Regions from separate parts of the Pseudoalteromonas lipolytica genome, predicted to be linked through region 3. Evidence: predicted binding sites of a transcription regulator. Region 3 holds the regulator's gene; each other region holds the start of a gene.

Region 1 (6,166 bases), 1.3 Mb from region 3:
CTATAAATTTTTCTGGTAGTATAGGCAGGTTATAAGCAGTTTAAGCAGTGAACAATTATGTTAAGTCCATTTTATCAGCAACATGCTGATTACGTCTCTATTACTCGTGAGCAAGGTTGTCGTTTTGCTAAGTCCGTGGCAGATGACTTTAATCCGTTACACGACAAAGATGCCAAAAAGTTTTGTGTACCTGGCGATTTACTTTTTTCGCTTGTACTCAGCCGTTACGGGATCAGCGAAAAGATGGAATTCACTTTTGCTGGTATGGTTGATGAGACATCAAAGCTCTCTTTTCCAGAAGGCGCCGATGAATTTGATATCACTGATGGCGATAAAGTAATGCTTAAAGTGAAACGTGAGGGGGCGGTCAGTCAATGTCCAGATTTGATCAATAGCTTAATTAAAAACTACGTTGAGTTTTCTGGTACCACTTTCCCGCATGTGATCATTCCATTAATGGGTAAGCAAGATGTAATGATCAATCCAGCACGACCTATGGTTATCTATGAGTCAATGCTCATTAATTTAGACCGACTTGATATTACGTCACCAGCGCTGCAATTCGCGGAGCCTGATTTCACTTATACAGGTAAGCGAGGAAAAATCACCTTACGTTTCGATTTATTAGAAAAGGGTGAAAAAGTCGGGTCAGGCGAAAAGCACATGGTGGTGTCAGGTATTCGTGAATACTGCCAAGCAACCGTGGATGATTTGATTGCGTTTTATAATCAACGCAAAGAAACACTTAAACCTGCATAACGGCAACGCTTGTAAGAAAAGGCGCTTTAGCGCCTTTTTTGTTTTTAGTGTTGCGCGTACAATAGACGTTTTACAGTAATTGTGCACCCTATCATGTCAGTAACCAGCTTTTCAGAGTTAAACCTTGCGCCTGAACTCCTTTCAGCATTGCAAGCAGAGAATTATCACACCCCAACGGCTATTCAAAGCCAAACTATCCCGCTTATTTTAGCCGGGGTTGATGTTATGGGAAGTGCACAAACAGGCACGGGTAAAACAGCTGCCTTTGTATTACCACTGCTTGATAACTTATTGCGTGAAGAGCCGCTGCCCGAGGCTGTAAAAGTTTTAATCCTGACACCAACGCGAGAGCTTGCACAGCAAGTATTTGCCAGTGTTGAGCGTTATGCAGCTAATACACCTATTAAAGCCGCGCTTGCTTATGGCGGCGCCAGTATTGGCCCACAAATTAAAGCCATTAAAGGTGCGCAAGTTGTGGTGGCTACACCGGGACGATTACTTGATCATGTGATTAAAGGGAGCATTAAATTATCTGCCATTAGTGCCCTTGTTTTTGATGAAGCAGATCGCATGCTTGATATGGGGTTCATTGATGAAATAAAGCGTATTCTTCGTCATGTTCCAAAACAGCGCCAAACCTTACTCTTTTCAGCCACATTTGATGACAGCATTTTTGAGCTAAGTAAACAGTTGTTGAATGATCCTAAGTTAGTTGAGGTTGATAAACGCAATTCGGCTGCTGTTGAAGTTGAACAGATTGTGTATGCGGTTGATGAGGATCGTAAACGCGAACTCGTTTCACATATGATCGGCATGAAAAATTGGCAACAAGTACTTATATTCACCCGCACTAAACAAACGGCCGATAGTCTGGCAAAAGAAATGTGTAAGGACGGCTTAAAAACGGAGTCTATTCACGGCGATAAAAGCCAAGGGGCGCGAGACAAAGCGCTGCAAAATTTTAAGACGGGTGTCACTCGAGTACTTGTCGCTACAGATGTTGCGGCGCGTGGCCTTGATATCGCCTCATTAAAGTATGTAATTAACTACGAACTACCCTATGTTGCAGAGGACTATGTTCACCGTATAGGGCGGACAGGACGAGCGGGTGAAACTGGGTTGGCCATGTCATTGGTGAGTATTGATGAGCAATGGTTACTGGATGAAATTGATGTTTTATTAGATACACGCTTAACACCACAATGGCTGCCAGGGTACGAGCCTGATTTAACAAAAGAGCCAAAACAAGTCCGAAAAAACACGAATAAGGCACGACGCTCTCGTGACAAAAAACGTATATTAGGGCAAAAAAATCCTAGGCGCCGATAGATTAAGCTGTATCAGTGCTAATTTAAGGGAGCCTAAATTAGCACTAATCAACACGCTAATAGCATAAAGTCGTATGTACATTAGCTTGGTGAACAAAAGCGTTTAATGAACTGTTATGCTTACCCGCATTTTCTTTGCTAGCGACCACGTTTTCTTGTTTTAAAATCGCTGTTAATTAAACGTATTGGTATAAACACGCACATTATTTAAGCGATTTGTTTTTCGGCTAGGTTTAATTCCATGGTTGCTTTAAGTAAGCGGTAAAGATTAATTGACGCATCAATTTCTTCTTTACGGTTTGTTAAGCTCTCAATATTTAAACCAAGTGGCACCGCTAAATGTGCGCAGCTTTGTAATATGAGGTCAAGATTTTCACGGCAAATGCGTACTGACTCACTCAATGGATTTGCAGAATCAAGCATGCGCCATTTTGTTGCCTCCGGTACAGAGATACCCAGCCACTCCATAAAATCTAACGTTTTCTCACCACCACAGGGTGTAAACGTTAAAATTATACGCTTAGGTGCGATGCCTAACGCTTTGCAGCTACGTGCATAGCTAGTGATTAAATCAATGGTTGCTTGTGCGTTGTAGACGGCTTGTGAAATAAAAAACTTACAACCTTGCTCTGTTTTTTCTAATAGACGGTCATGCTCGTTACGTTTGCTTGCATGGCGTTCAGCAATAGTCACACCGCCAAGAAACACATCATTGTCTTGCTTAGCAAGGGTGTTGTAAGCATCCGGTAAACTTAGTTTGATATCACCATGCGAAGATGGGCTGCCTACCAAGACTAGATTTTTTAAATCAAACTCATTACGTGTTTCGTGTAGCCAATCGGTAAATTCAGCTTCACCGCGCTGAGCAACACTTTTGTAAGTAATAACATCTAAATGAGACAGGCTACGCAACAAATGGCTGTACTCACGTGGGTCTACGGTTTCTTTAAATGGAAACGGACGCGGCTTTTCTGTACGGCTGCTCTCATCTTGAATGTCGTAGATAATGACACCATCGTATTCAATTTCATGAAGGCGACCCAATAATTTTTGTGCAATGGTTTCAAGCATGGCTTTATCAGTGCCTGATTTAGGCGGTGTGGTACCAATCAGGTATACACCCTGATTGGTGTCTTCAATTTTCTCTTGTAGTGATAAAGCCATAATCCTCATTCCAGCTCGTGCCTGCGTCTATGGGAAATAATATAGCAGCCATTTAGACGTCTAGATAGATTTTTCTGTTGAAAGTTTTTCAATGAGCATGAATTTAATTCAAGTTGGTGGTGAGGTGTTATCTTAAATTGACACACCTGTTTACATTAATTGTGCCCTTGACCCTCATATTTTCCAGTACTTTCATGCATAATCAAACACAACTGATTATGAGAAAAATAACTAACAAGTAAAATTAAAGGATCATTATGACATTTAGATTATTAGCGACCAGTGTTGCTGTAACGCTTGCTCTTAGCGGGTGTGCGACGAATTCACAATCAAATATGGTTAAAGAAGTCGAAATAGAACAGGTTGTCAGCCAAGAAGATAACCGTGTATTTAGCCAAGATTACGTTTTAGAAGAACTAGAAAATGGTCTTCGTGTCATGGTGGTAAAAACGGATTACCCCGATGTTGTTTCATTACAAATTCCCGTGTCGGTAGGTTCTCGTAACGAAGTAGAAGAAGGCAAAACGGGCTTTGCTCACTTTTTTGAGCACATGATGTTTAAAGGCTCAGAAAAATTCCCACAAGACGTGTATTCAGATATTTTAAAAAACTCGGGTGTTGATAACCGCGCGTATACTACTAATGATTACACCAACTATCATTTAAACTTCTCAAAAGAGCACCTTGATAAAGTGCTTGAAATTGAAGCTGATATCTTTCAAAACCTCACGTACAGCGAAGAACAGTTCCGTACAGAAGCCTTAACAGTGAAAGGTGAGTACTTAAAAAATAATGCCAGTCCAATTCGTAAATTGCTTTCAGCAGTGCGTAACGAAGCATTTGAGAAACATACTTATAAACACACCACGATGGGCTTTTTTGAAGACATTGAAGCCATGCCAGATCAAATGGCTTACGGGAAAGAGTTTTTCGCAAAATTTTATAAACCAGAATATGTATCGTTGGTCATTGTTGGTGATGTCGACCCTCAAGAAACCATGGCAATGGTGAAAAAACATTGGGGTAACTGGAAAAAAGGTGATTACCAAGCAGATATTCCAGTAGAGCCAAAGCAACAAGCGCCAAAATATATACATGAGCAGAATGACGGTTTACCAGGCCATTGGTTGCTTGTATCGTATAAAGGCACTGCGTGGGATCCAACGCAAAAAGATCGCGCCGCACTTGATTTAATCTCACAGCTTTATTTCTCAAATAACTCAGCGCTTTATCAAGAATTGGTGGTTGATAAGCAAATCGCAAGTCAAATGTTCACTTATAATCCTGATACAAAAGATCCGGGGTTATTGCATGTCTTTGTAAAAGTAGAAAACGAAGCCGATCTTGCAAAAGCACGTGATGCCATTAACCGCACATATGTACAAGCACGCACTGAGCTTGTTGATGCCCAAAAACTGGCAGACTTAAAATCAAATTTAAAATACAGCTTTATCAATGGGCTTGATTCATCGCAATCAATCGCCTCGACACTTGCAAGCTACATGCATTTTGAGCGTGATCCAGAGGTAATCAATCAGCTCTATGCGACTGCCGATAGCATCACCCCAGAAGACATTAAAGCGATAGCGAATAAATACTTTGTTGATTCAAGCCGAACTACAGTGACGATGTCGGCTTTAGATAACGTGGCAGGATTTGAGCAAGAAGTTGACCTAAACGCAGCCGTTGCAAGTACAGAACAAGCGCCAACAGAGCGTCATTTTAAAGTGCTCGATAAAACCAACAGTTCACCATTGGTTGATGTTAACTGGTTATTTAATACCGGTGCCGCGGCCGATCCAGCAGGTAAAAAAGGCGTCGCCGCATTAACGGCAGCCATGCTTGCGAAAGGTGGCTCAGAAACGATGAGCTATAAAGACATTCAAAAAGCGTTATACCCACTCGCGGGTAGCTTTGGGTATCAAATCGATAAAGAGATGATTTCGTTGCGCGGTCGTGTACACAAAGACAATGCGGCACAGTGGTATGCGCTTGTGAGTGAACAATTACTCAACCCAGGTTTTAGAGAAGATGACTTCAAACGCCTGAAAAAAGAGCTTATCGATAGCATTAAAGCGGGGCTTAAAGCATCAAACGATGAAGAGCTCGGTAAAGAAGTGCTTTATCATCAACTGTATAAAGGCCACCCATACGAAAGCTATAACTATGGTGACTTATCTGATCTGGAAGCATTGACGCTTGATGATGTAAAAGCGTTTTACGACAAGCAATTCACACAATCAAAACTAACTGTAGGTTTAATTGGTGCGATTCCAAGCGATGTAAAATCGGCGATGCTAAAAGATTTAACATCGCTGCCACAAGGCAAAGAAAGCCGTTTAGTAATTCCCGATGCGCCAGCACTGAGTGGTCACCATGCCACCATTGTTGAAAAGTCGGCGCAATCAACAGCCGTGTCGTTTGGTTTCCCAATAGAGACGATTCGTAGTAGTGAAGATTGGACTGCATTATGGCTAGTGCGTTCATACTTTGGCGAGCACAGAAGTTCAAATAGCTTCTTGTATCAGCGTATTCGTCAAACCCGTGGTATGAACTACGGTGACTATGCGTACGTTGAATACTTCCCACGTGGTATGTTCCAAACTAAGCCTGATGCGAACTTAGGCCGCTCTGAGCAAATTTTCCAAGTATGGCTGCGTCCATTGCGCTCTAATAACGATGCGCACTTTGCAACCCGTACCGCGTTATTCGAGTTAGATAAGCTTATTAAAAACGGCATCAGCAAAGAAGATTTTGAAGCAACGCGCAACTTCTTAATTAACTTTGTGCCACAAATGGTGGCAAGCCAAGACCGCCAACTAGGCTACGCGCTAGATAGTGAGTTTTATAATACAGAGAGCTTTGTTGACTATGTACGTGGCAAGCTTGAAAAGCTAACACTTGAGGATGTGAAC
Region 2 (6,166 bases), 1.2 Mb from region 3:
ATGTATAGAGATAGTAGGGATTTCAACTATTAATAGCAAGGCTGATATTGTAATCCAAGACAGGGTTTGAGGGTAAAAATCAGGAAAAAGTTTGCATTAAGTAGCTGCTTTGTTTATTTTGAGCACTTATTTATTTTAAATGTACTCCGCAAAACGAATGGATACTGAGATAGAACTGAAGTTTTTGGTGTCAGATGCCGTTGTTCCACTGATCCCCGCATTAATTACTCAATTTGCAAAAACCGTTACAAATAAACCGTCACGCAGCTTACAAAATGCTTACTATGATACGCCAAGTCGTGAGTTACGCGCACTGGATATTGGTTTGCGTACCCGCTGCTGTGATAACCAGTGCGAGCAAACGATTAAACTCGCTGGCGAAGTTGTAGGTGGATTACATCAACGCCCAGAATATAACTTACCTTTAGAAGGTGGTCGCCCAGATTTAATGGCTTTTGATGCCACAATTTGGCCGCATGGCATGCAAGTTAATGCGATTGCCGACAACCTGTATCCTATTTTTAGTACTAACTTTATTCGTCGCACGTGGTTAATCGAAACCAACAGTGGAGCTAAAATTGAGGTTGTACTTGATAAAGGTGAAATTGCAGCGTCAGGTAAAGTTGAGCTGATCTCTGAGCTTGAAGTGGAATTAATTGAAGGCAGTCGCCACGAGTTATTTGCCCTTGCAGATAAACTGGTTAGCGAATGTAATGTGCGTCTTGGGCTATATTCGAAAGCTGCACGAGGTTATGGCTTAGCTGATAACATCCCACTAAAAGCAAGTAAATCGATTGGGTTTGTGCCTCTTAAAAAAGAGGCCACACAAGAACAAGCTTTGGTCGCAGGGATAAATTACGCGATTCGCTTTGTACAAAAGCATGAAGCCTGTTACTTCATCAAGCCGAGCTTAAAAACCTTAAAACGAGTCACTGATGGCATTCGATTAATTCGCCACACCTTTTGGCTGTTCGATGATATTGTTAGTAAGGATGATACAGAGTCATTACGTACTGAGTTAAAGTGGTTGCTGAGTGAGTTGGCGTGGGTAGAAAACGCCATTCAGTTAAAAACCTATACCTCAAAACGTCACGCCTATTATAAAAAAATTAATAGCGCACCAGAGCTAACTCAAGTGATTAACGACCTAAAAGAGCTTCAGCCGAGTATTGACGATGTAAAAGCGTTATTTCACAGCACCCGTTACAACCGTTTGCTGTTGCAATTGACCACCTGGTTGATTGAAAAGCAATGGCGTAAGTCGTGGGGGCAGGCAGAGTTCCAAGCTGCAGAAAAACCAGTAGCAGATATAGCCAAGCGCTTATTTGCAAAAGATTGGCACGATATGCATGAGCTTATTCCTGAACAACAAGCACTGAGTGATAAAGACTATTTATCGTTGCGTACTCGTCTAGAAAACTCTCTTTTAAGTGGTAACTGTTTGGGGGCATTATTCAATAAAGACGACAGAAGCGAGTTTCGTATTCCTTGGTTAGATATTTCGCATGGTATTTACGAGCTCAGTACTCTTGAGTATTTAAAGCAGTTGTGTGCAGGACAAGACGATCAGGAATTAGCAAAGATTCAAACGTGGCTTGAGCAAAAGTCAGAATTTTTAGTGAGCGCCATGGAACAAAGTCGTCATGCCTCATTCAATACTGATCCCTACTGGTTATAAATTTGTGAATCGTTGGCTATTCATTGGGTTAGCGTGGTTTAGTTGTTCAACTGTCGCGACCCCAATAGAATGGCATACTTACAAGCAGCAAGAAGGTATAAAGGTCACGTATCAAAAACATGACAGTGGCATTATCGAAATTAATGCATCTGTGGTTGTTGAAGATACCAAGGCAGATGACTTTATGGCCTTACTTAGCGATACCGACAACGCGCCAAATTGGCTCGAAAATGTTCAAAGTGTAACCTTAATAGAGCGGCTTAGCCCCGCAGAGACGCTCGTTTATACGCGCTTTAACTCGCCTTGGCCGGTTTCTGATCGTGATTTAGTGAGCTACTCTTGCTATCACACCTTAAGCGATAATAAAACCGAGCTTAAAATTACCAGCCAGCCCTACGTTAAACCTTTGGTAAAAGGGGTGGTGCGTATTAAAGAGCTCGCCGCTTATTGGCGCTTAGAGCAACAGCAAAATAACTTATTGATTACTCACCAAGCGTATGCAGACCCAAGCGGTGCTATTCCGCATTGGTTAAGTAATAAAGTATCTTTAAAAAGTGTGTTTAAGTCATTACAAGCATTGCGTGAACAGCTAAAAAAGAATGCGTTTTCACGGACAAATCCCCCAAGTGTGCCAGGAAAGTGCTTATCTTAGTAAAGCGAAGATGACATTTTAGGTATTTATGAATATTATCTGCGAAGTTTATTCGTACTAGGAACAGCATGAAAGAACCCAAAATCCCCTTGGTCAATAAACCCAACGGCATTGGTATTGGACGTATTTTAAAAGCCACAAGGTGCTCAATTAAAGGTTTTAAGGCCGCATTTAAAGAAGAGTCAGCTTTTCGCTCAGAAATTTATTTAGGGGTGTGTTTATTACCGTTATCGGTTTTTCTGGCGCAGTCACTGACTCATTGGCTCGTGTTGTTTATTCCGTATTTATTACTGTTGATTGTTGAACTACTCAATTCGGCCATCGAAGCGCTGACTGACAGAGTGGGGATTGAATATCATGTACTGTCTGGGCGCGCAAAGGATATGGCCTCGGCAGCGGTGACCTTGTCATTGGTTATTTTAGCACTGGTTTGGCTGGTGGCGATGTATGAAAAGATAATGACGTTACTGTAATTAATACCAATCGCAATAATACTTAATCATTTTGAGTGATGAAACCAGTCGCTATCTGCGTTAATAATATCTGATTTACGACTGCATGGATGCAGGAGGTAGAGCAATGCAGGAGCAATTGCAGAGAACAACTAAATAACTAAATTTTTGCCTTGTTATCAACGCGGTTTTATTGCCTTAAAGTAGATCCCTTAATTAAGCGCAATGGTATAAAAATTTAGAGTAAAAAATTAAACACAAAAAAAGCGCCAAAATGGCGCTTTTTCAGTCTGTATACCCTATTACAGGCCAGCAGCTGCGCGAAGTGCGTCTGCTTTGTCTGTACGCTCCCAAGGGAACTCTTCACGACCGAAGTGACCATAAGCGGCAGTCGGTTGATAGATAGGACGCTCAAGATCAAGCATTTGGATTAAGCCGTAAGGGCGTAGGTCGAAGTGCTCACGCACTAATTCGATTAGACGTGCTTCTTCTAATTTACCTGTACCAAATGTCTCGATGCTGATAGATGTTGGCTCTGCAACACCGATAGCGTAAGAAACTTGAAGTTCACACTTGTCAGCAAGACCCGCAGCAACCATGTTTTTAGCAACGTAACGTGCCGCGTATGCAGCGCTACGGTCAACTTTTGATGGATCTTTACCTGAGAAAGCACCACCACCGTGACGCGCCATACCACCGTATGTATCAACGATGATTTTACGGCCAGTCAGACCACAGTCACCCATTGGACCACCGATAACGAAACGGCCAGTTGGGTTGATGAAGAATTTCGTTGCGCTAGAGATAAGCTCTGCTGGAAGAACCGGCTTAATGATGGTTTCCATTACCGCTTCTACTAGGTCGTTTTGTGAGATTGAATCACAGTGTTGCGTTGAAAGAACAACAGCATCAATACCTACCGGCTTACCATTTTCATATGCAAATGTTACTTGTGATTTTGCATCTGGGCGTAACCAGTTAAGCTCACCGCTTTTACGAACTTGCGCTTGACGCTGAACTAAACGGTGTGAATACGTGATTGGTGCAGGCATTAAAACGTCTGTTTCGTTACATGCATAACCAAACATTAAACCTTGGTCACCCGCGCCTTGGTCTTCTGGACGTGCACGGTCAACACCTTGGTTGATGTCTGGAGATTGTTTACCGATAGTGTTTAGGATTGCGCACGAGTCAGCATCAAAACCCATGTCTGAATGCGTGTAACCGATTTCACGTACAGTTTTACGTGTAATTTCTTCGATATCAACCCACGCGCTAGTAGTGATTTCACCACCCACCATAACCATACCAGTTTTAACGTAAGTCTCACATGCAACACGGGCATGAGAATCTTGCTCTAAGATAGCATCTAGAACCGCGTCAGAGATTTGGTCCGCGATTTTATCCGGATGACCTTCAGATACAGATTCAGAAGTAAATAAATGTTTTGCCATTGTATTTCTGCTCACAAATATTGCGCTTCACTAACGTCGGTAATAGCGCTAAAAAATTAAGGGGCGTATTTTATCTAAAACAATTATGTTTGCATAGTTATTTTACGCCTAGACGTCTATTTTAAATTACTAATAACATTTCGTTCTTAATAAACAGTGGTAATAGACCCATTTAATACGGATTTTTAATTGCACTGCACCCATACAATAAGTAAGAATGGGGCTTAACAAACAACCAGCGCAAATACATTAAAGGTAGGAGAATTCATGCCATCTCGCAAAGAACTTGCAAATGCTATTCGCGTCTTATCAATGGACGCAGTACAACAGGCCAACTCTGGCCACCCTGGAGCCCCTATGGGCATGGCAGATATCGCAGAAGTACTATGGCGCGATTATCTAAAGCACAACCCGACGAACCCAGAGTGGGCAGACCGTGATCGCTTTATTCTTTCAAATGGCCACGGTTCGATGCTGATTTATTCTCTACTACATTTAAGTGGTTACGACTTACCACTTGAAGAAATTAAAAACTTCCGTCAAATGCATTCAAAAACACCAGGGCATCCAGAGTATGGCTATGCACCAGGTATTGAGACCACTACGGGCCCATTAGGCCAAGGGATCACAAATGCGGTAGGTATGGCAATTGCTGAAAAAGCGCTTGCTGCTCAATTTAACCGTGAAGGCCACGACATCGTTGATCACTTTACCTACGCGTTTATGGGTGATGGCTGTTTAATGGAAGGTATCTCTCACGAAGCCTGTTCATTAGCGGGCACATTAGGCCTGGGTAAACTTGTTGCGTTTTGGGATGACAATGGCATCTCTATCGACGGTGAAGTAGAAGGTTGGTTCAGCGACGACACACCTGCACGTTTTAAAGCATATGGCTGGCACGTGGTGAGTGATGTTGATGGCCATAACCCAGAGGCCATCCGCGCAGCAATAGAAGAAGCACGTAGTATTACCGACAAGCCATCATTAATTTGTTGTAAAACAGTGATTGGTTACGGTTCACCTAATAAGTCGGGTAGTCATGACTGTCATGGTGCTCCACTTGGTCATGATGAGATCAAAGCGGCACGTGAATTCTTAGGCTGGACAGGCGAAGCATTTGAAATCCCCGCTGATATCTACAGCGAATGGGACGCAAAAGAAAAGGGCCAACAGCTAGAATCAAACTGGGACGAAAAGTTTGCGGCATACGCAAATGCACACCCAGAGCTAGCAGCAGAATTTAAGCGTCGTACAAATGGCGAATTGCCAGCAGATTGGGCTGAAAAGTCACAAGCGTACATCGAAGAGCTGCAAGCAAACCCTGCAAACCCTGCAACACGTAAAGCTTCACAAAATGCACTGAATGCATTTGGTCCATTATTACCAGAGTTTATGGGCGGCTCAGCTGACCTTGCTGGTTCAAATTTAACAATTTGGGATGGTTCAAAAGGCGTAACAGCAGACGACGCAAGCGGTAACTACATCTACTACGGTGTACGTGAGTTTGGTATGTCGGCAATTATGAATGGTATTGCACTGCACAAAGGCTTTATTCCTTACGGCGCAACATTCTTAATGTTTATGGAATACGCGCGTAATGCGGTACGCATGGCTGCATTAATGAAGCAACCAAGCATTTTTGTATACACGCACGATTCAATTGGTCTGGGTGAAGATGGCCCTACGCACCAACCAGTAGAGCAAATTGCAAGCATGCGTTTAACGCCTAACCTTGTTAACTGGCGTCCGTGTGACCAAGTTGAGTCTGCAATTGCATGGCAACAAGCGATTGAGCGTAAAGATGGCCCAACGTCATTGATCTTCACACGTCAAGGTCTTGAGCAACAAACGCGTACTGCACAACAGTTAAGCGATGTGAAAAAAGGTGGTTACGTACTGAGTTGCGATGGTGAGCCTGAGCTTATCCTTA
Region 3 (6,166 bases):
CGACTGCTATCTTTTTTTGAGAGCCAAAAGGCACACGCACACGCATGCCTACTCGCAGCTCAGGGCTATGTAGCAGCTGCTCAACTTTATAATCGAAGGTACGCTGTAAAGGGACTTTTATGGCAACTTCTACAAAGTGCATAACAACTCAACTGAATTAAGAATAGAAAAAATAGCGTGTGTTGCTAATGTACTAAAATTAGTGCTAAAAACCTACCAACAAATACTGAACGTTTGATGACTTGTTTATTTTTTTAGCTAAAGATGAATTTAAAGCTTGTCGAGAGGCTGCTTGAGCTATAAAATACGCGACCTATTAATTGTATTAACGACGTATGGTGCCAGACTTCGGGTTTGGAGAGCGATGCGGCCTTAACTAGAGGTTCCTATGAAAGAAGGTATTCACCCTAAGTACGAAGCTATCACTGCAACTTGTTCATGTGGTAACAAATTCGAAACTAGCTCTACTTTATGTAAAGACATCCACTTAGACGTATGTTCTGAGTGTCACCCGTTTTACACTGGTAAGCAAAAGATTTTAGACACTGGCGGCCGTGTTGATCGTTTCAACAAGCGCTTCGGTGCACTTAGCAGCAAGAAGTAATATCTGCTGTTTAGTTGAAAGAAGCACCCTTTGGGTGCTTTTTTTATGCCTGAAATTCAGAACCATTCTTTTTTATATCCCATGCCTACACGCTTTATGTGCATAACTATTTCTGCTTGTTATGCCCAATATATCGCTAATAATGCAGACAAATAGTGATCCCTTCGCTATATTTTGAATGATATAAATGATTCCAAAAGTTGTAAAAAGTAACAATTTATATGAACTTCACCTATAAATGCTGTTAAGTTCGTTAAAGTTGCTCATTTTGCTAAGTTTCGGTTATTTGCTGTGTTCGTGCCTATAAAATACAAAAACAGGTGCTTAAATGGCCACAAATAGATGAATTTTTATCTGTTGTGAATTAAAACTATGTGCAGAAATTGTTGGGAAATCCTTTAAAATTAAGCGATATAGCATATAACAGGATAGACCTGATAATACTTGGAATTTTTATATATTACAGGTATCGTACAGATGCAAGCCCTCTCACTTTTTAACTTATTGCAGGATACTATCGCGTTATGTCAGATTTTCGTGAACAAGCATTACATTACCACGCTCACCCCGTTCCAGGTAAAATTAGTGTAGAACTAACTAAACCAGCAGAAACGGTTAATGATCTCGCTCTAGCATATAGTCCAGGTGTCGCAGAGCCCGTCCGTGAGATAGCAGCCGATCCAGCAAATGCCTATAAATACACCGGCAAAGGTAATATTGTTGCGGTTATTTCAAACGGTACCGCAATTTTAGGCTTAGGCAATTTAGGTCCGCTTGCATCAAAACCTGTGATGGAAGGTAAAGCACTTTTATTTAAACGCTTTGCAGGTTTAGACTCGATAGATATCGAAGTAAAACACCGCACGACAGAAGACTTCATTAATACTGTTGCAAATATTGCCGATACGTTTGGTGGTATCAACCTAGAAGATATTAAAGCGCCAGAGTGTTTCGAAATTGAAAAAGCGCTTATTGAGCGTTGTAGCATCCCTGTTTTCCACGATGACCAACATGGTACTGCAATCGTAACAGCAGCAGGCATGCTAAATGCGCTTGAAGTACAGGGTAAAGATATCGAAGACGCGATTATCGTGTGTTTAGGTGCCGGTGCAGCAGCGGTTGCATGTATGGAACTACTTATTAAATGTGGTGCATTGCGTGAGCACATTTATATGCTTGACCGCAAAGGCGTGATCCATACACGTCGAGATGACTTAAACGAGTATAAATTGCTATTTGCTAACAATACCGATAAGCGCACTTTGCAAGATGTGATAGCCGATGCTGATGTATTTGTTGGTGTATCTGGCCCTAACTTATTAACCGCTGAAGATTTAAAACTGATGGCAGATAAGCCGGTGGTTTTTGCATGTTCAAACCCTGATCCAGAAATCGCGCCAGCTGTTGCACACGGTGCACGTAATGATTTAATTATGGCAACAGGGCGTTCTGATTACCCTAATCAGGTTAATAATGTATTGTGTTTCCCATTCATTTTCCGCGGTGCGCTTGATGTGCGTGCGACATCAATCAATGATGAAATGAAAATTGCAGCGGTGCATGCTATTCGTAGTATTGCGAAAGAGCCTGTGCCTAACGAAGTGCTTAAGGCGTCGGGTGTTGATTCACTTGAGTTTGGTGCTGAGTACATTATTCCAAAACCAATGGACCCACGCTTATTACCACGTATTGCACGTGCTGTTGCAGAAGCAGCCGTTGAGTCTGGTGTGGCGCAAATTGACATGCCAGAAAACTACATGCGTTAAATAATTAGGTACCTATTCGTTTGATTAAGCGGGTAGGTATAACTAACTGCAAATAAAAAACTCAGCCAAGGCTGAGTTTTTTTATGTCTGAGAAATCGGCTACGATCCGGTGGCCGAAATATTTACTCTGAATCAAGTACGGGGATATCTAACCCCATTTCTTGCATAATTCTTTTTACTTCTTCAGGTACTTTTTCAGGGTTATCTTTACGAAGGTCGTCATCATTCGGTAATGGTTGACCTGTAAAAGCGTGTAAAAAGGCTTCGCACAGTAGCTCACTGTTAGTGGCATGACGAAGATTATTAATCTGACGACGCGTGCGCTCATCAGTTAATACTTTTAATACGTTCAGCGGAATTGATACGGTAATTTTTTTTACTTGCTCTGATTTTTTACCGTGTTCTGCATATGGGTGAATGTATTCACCGTTCCATTTAGCCATAAGTTGTTTCGTTGCCTCGGTTGTCAGTTGTTTACGCCTTATCCACAGCGCAAGATGCGGAAATTCTATCGCTTTAAAAAAGATAGTCAAATACTAGTTATTTAGCCATCTAGTCGTGTAAATGTATAAACTTCTATGTAATGGCGATAAATGCTTTGACTTCTCATATTTGATCATCTAACCTTTTAGACGTCTAAACATCCAATTCTAAGTAGGTGATGAAATGAGTGAAAAAAATAAAGCGACGATTGCTGTTCGTCATGGCATTGAAGCCGATAAACACCACGGTGCAGTCGTTCCACCAATTTACTTATCAACCACTTATTCGTTCGCTGATTTTGATACTAAGCGCCAATATGACTATGGCCGCAGTGGTAACCCTAACCGTGATATTTTAGCCGAAACACTCGCTGAACTAGAGGGCGGAGCTAAAGGCATTATTACTGCGACAGGCATGGCGGCTGTTCACTTAACGACACAGCTTTTGAATAGCGATGATACCTTGGTTATTCCACATGACTGTTACGGCGGTAGCTATCGTTTATTTACCTCATTAGAGAAGCGCGGTTTACTGAAACTAAAAGTGCTTGATTTAACAAAAGCTGAAAATCACCAAGAAATCTTAGCGATAAAACCTAAACTGATCTGGATTGAAACACCCAGTAACCCCATTTTACGCCTAACAGATATTAAAGCGATTACCGCCATTGCTAAACAATCCGGTGCACTTGTTGCGGCTGATAACACGTTTTTATCGCCGGCCTTGCAAAACCCGATTGAGTTTGGTGTTGATATAGTCGTGCATTCAACGACTAAATACATTAACGGTCACTCTGATGTGGTTGGCGGTGCTGTTATTGCAGCAACGCAAGAGTTGGGTGATGAACTGGCTTGGTGGGCAAATAATATTGGTATTACGGGTGCACCGTTTGATAGTTATCTTACTCTGCGTGGTTTACGCACTTTAAATGTGCGTTTAAAACAGCACCAAGAGAATGCGTTTGCAATTGCAGAATATTTAGAAGATTCACCGTTTGTGAGCCAAGTATATTATCCCGGTCTCGCTTCTCATCCTCAGCATGCGCTCGCTAAAGCACAGCAACGCGGTTTTGGTGGCATGGTGAGTTTTGATATTAAAGGCGACATTAATGATGCTGCGGCTTTTCTAACAGGCCTTAAAGAGTTTAGCTTAGCCGAATCATTGGGGGGCGTTGAGAGTTTAATTTGTCACCCTGCGACCATGACTCATGCTGGAATGGAGGCAAAAGCTCGCTTAGAAGCAGGGGTGGGTGATACGTTAATTCGTATCTCTGTTGGCATTGAGGATGTAAAAGATTTAATTGCCGATTTAGACCGTGTTTTCAATTTAGTTAAACCAGGTCAGGGGCAGCAAGCCACTCAGAGCAACGCGAAGCAAACGCACACGCAAGCCAATACGCAACAAAGCAGCACTTTTAAGTTAACGCCAGCACATACGGCATTGTGGTAGAAAAATGGTAAATATTGTTCATAAATTTGGTGGCTCAAGCTTAAGCTCTGCAGAGCGTTATCATGCTGTGGCAAATATTGTTTTAGCAAATACGCAGCAAGGTGATTGTGTGGTGGTGTCTGCATCGGGCAAAACAACCGACACCTTGGTAAAACTTTGGCAAAGTTATCAACAGCAAGATAACCAAGCGGTTAGTGATATTTTATTGCTGATTGATAATAATCAGCGCGCCTTAATAGAGCAGCTGTTAGTAGCAAAAAACAAGCAGCAGGCATTGGCACAATTAAAAGATGAGCTGGCGCTATTAAATATACTTATTGCTAAACAGCAACTACAAGAAGCCGTGTTGCTAGCACATGGAGAAGTATGGTCTGCGCGTTTATTAGCGGGCTATCTAAATCAGCTGGGTGTGGCAGCACAGGATGTGGATGCACGGCAGTTATTTACATTAAATGATGGCCAACTATTGCATCAAAAGAATCAACAGCAATGCACCGATGCGATCAGTAAAGTAAAGATCAATGTGGTGACAGGCTTTATCGCTGCAGATTGTCAGGGTAAGACGGTAACACTGGGTCGTAATGGCAGTGACTACAGTGCGACCTTGTTAGCAAGCTATACCTTTGCCAAGCAAGTGTCTATTTGGACTGATACCCAAGGTGTATTCAGTACAGACCCTCGTAAGGTGAAAAACGCCGTTAAATACGCAAAAGTGTGCCGAGAGCAAGCTAATTTATTGGCTCGCTTAGGTAACCCTGTTTTACATGCAAAAACCTTATCACCGCTTAAAGACAGCGACATTAAACTTGTTGTAAGAAGTAGCTTTGATTGTGATGCCAGCCCAACTGAGGTTGTAAAAGAAGGGTATAGCAAGGCGAAGCGTTTTATTACGACCTTAGATAATATCGATTTACTGCGTGTTGATACGCTAAGCACAGGTGAAGTGGGGGAGCTGAGTCAGCTAATTCAGCACAGTTTGCATCATTTTGTGAAAGAAGGTGATACCTATTTGCTGGTACCAGGGCACAGTACTCATCAAGTGGTGAGTCACCTTGCTGGGCGGGCTAATATTGTTGAATCTAATTTAAGCGGCTGCGCGGTTGTGGCACCAAGTAGCGATGTGAGCCAGTTAGCTGAACAAGCAATTTCGCTCCTTAAAGAGCAAAGTATTCATCCACGCTTTGTACAACAAGATCAGCAGTATGTGTTGCTACTAAACGATCAAGCTATAGACAGCGATGTACTGACCCTGTTGCATGATAAATTGGTCAACAAGGGTCAAGAACTGGCTATTATCGTGGCTGGGCTGGGTAATGTTGGTGAAGTCTTTCTATCACAGTTACAGGCTCAGTTTGTTAGGTTATCAGCTCATTACCAGATTAAAGTCGTGGCATTATTACGCTCAAAACAAATGCTATTTAGTGCCAGTGGCTTGAACACAGAAACGTGGCAAGCGCAGTGGCAAAGTGAAGCCCAACACTACGATAAAGAAACACTGCTAACACGTATTAGCGAACTTGATTACGAACACAAAGTGGTGATTGATATCACCGCCAGTGAAGCGTTTAGCCAATTATACCCAGCACTCGTTGAGCTTAATTGTCATTTAATTAGTGCCAATAAATATGCAGGCACAGCGGCAAATGATTGGTATCAAACATTGCGCTCTAATTTAGCTGAGCGTAATTTGTTGTGGCGTTATAACACCAGTGTAGGGGCCGGCTTACCAATTAACTTTGCATTGGCAGACTTACAAAATAGTGGTGATAGTATTCATCGTATAGAAGGGGTTTTTTCGGGGACGCTGTCGTGGTTGTGCAGTTGCTATGATGGTAACGTTCCGTTTACTGAACTTGTGCTACAA

The links. The regulator MetJ, encoded in region 3, represses methionine synthesis genes. The targets are predictions, from matches to a motif close to TAGACGTCTAGACGTCTA.
Region 1: the regulator MetJ is predicted to act here: its motif matches at 3,297-3,314, upstream of D0907_RS03915 (methylenetetrahydrofolate reductase).
Region 2: the regulator MetJ is predicted to act here: its motif matches at 4,338-4,355, upstream of metK (methionine adenosyltransferase).

Annotation. Positions count from the first base shown of each region.
Region 1 is NZ_CP032090.1:849,437-855,602, forward strand. Features, by position in the region: gene D0907_RS03905 (DUF3581 domain-containing protein) at 58-759, shown strand; gene D0907_RS03910 (DEAD/DEAH box helicase) at 853-2,088, shown strand; gene D0907_RS03915 (methylenetetrahydrofolate reductase) at 2,295-3,251, opposite strand; gene D0907_RS03920 (M16 family metallopeptidase) at 3,509-6,166, shown strand, end outside.
Region 2 is NZ_CP032090.1:739,715-745,880, forward strand. Features, by position in the region: gene D0907_RS03465 (CYTH and CHAD domain-containing protein) at 158-1,678, shown strand; gene D0907_RS03470 (START domain-containing protein) at 1,644-2,330, shown strand; gene D0907_RS03475 (diacylglycerol kinase) at 2,399-2,803, shown strand; gene metK (methionine adenosyltransferase) at 3,085-4,236, opposite strand; gene tkt (transketolase) at 4,504-6,166, shown strand, end outside.
Region 3 is NZ_CP032090.1:3,229,408-3,235,573, reverse strand. Features, by position in the region: gene priA (primosomal protein N') at 1-142, opposite strand, end outside; gene rpmE (50S ribosomal protein L31) at 389-604, shown strand; gene D0907_RS14550 (malic enzyme-like NAD(P)-binding protein) at 1,129-2,370, shown strand; gene metJ (met regulon transcriptional regulator MetJ) at 2,493-2,813, opposite strand; gene metB (cystathionine gamma-synthase) at 3,037-4,302, shown strand; gene metL (bifunctional aspartate kinase/homoserine dehydrogenase II) at 4,307-6,166, shown strand, end outside.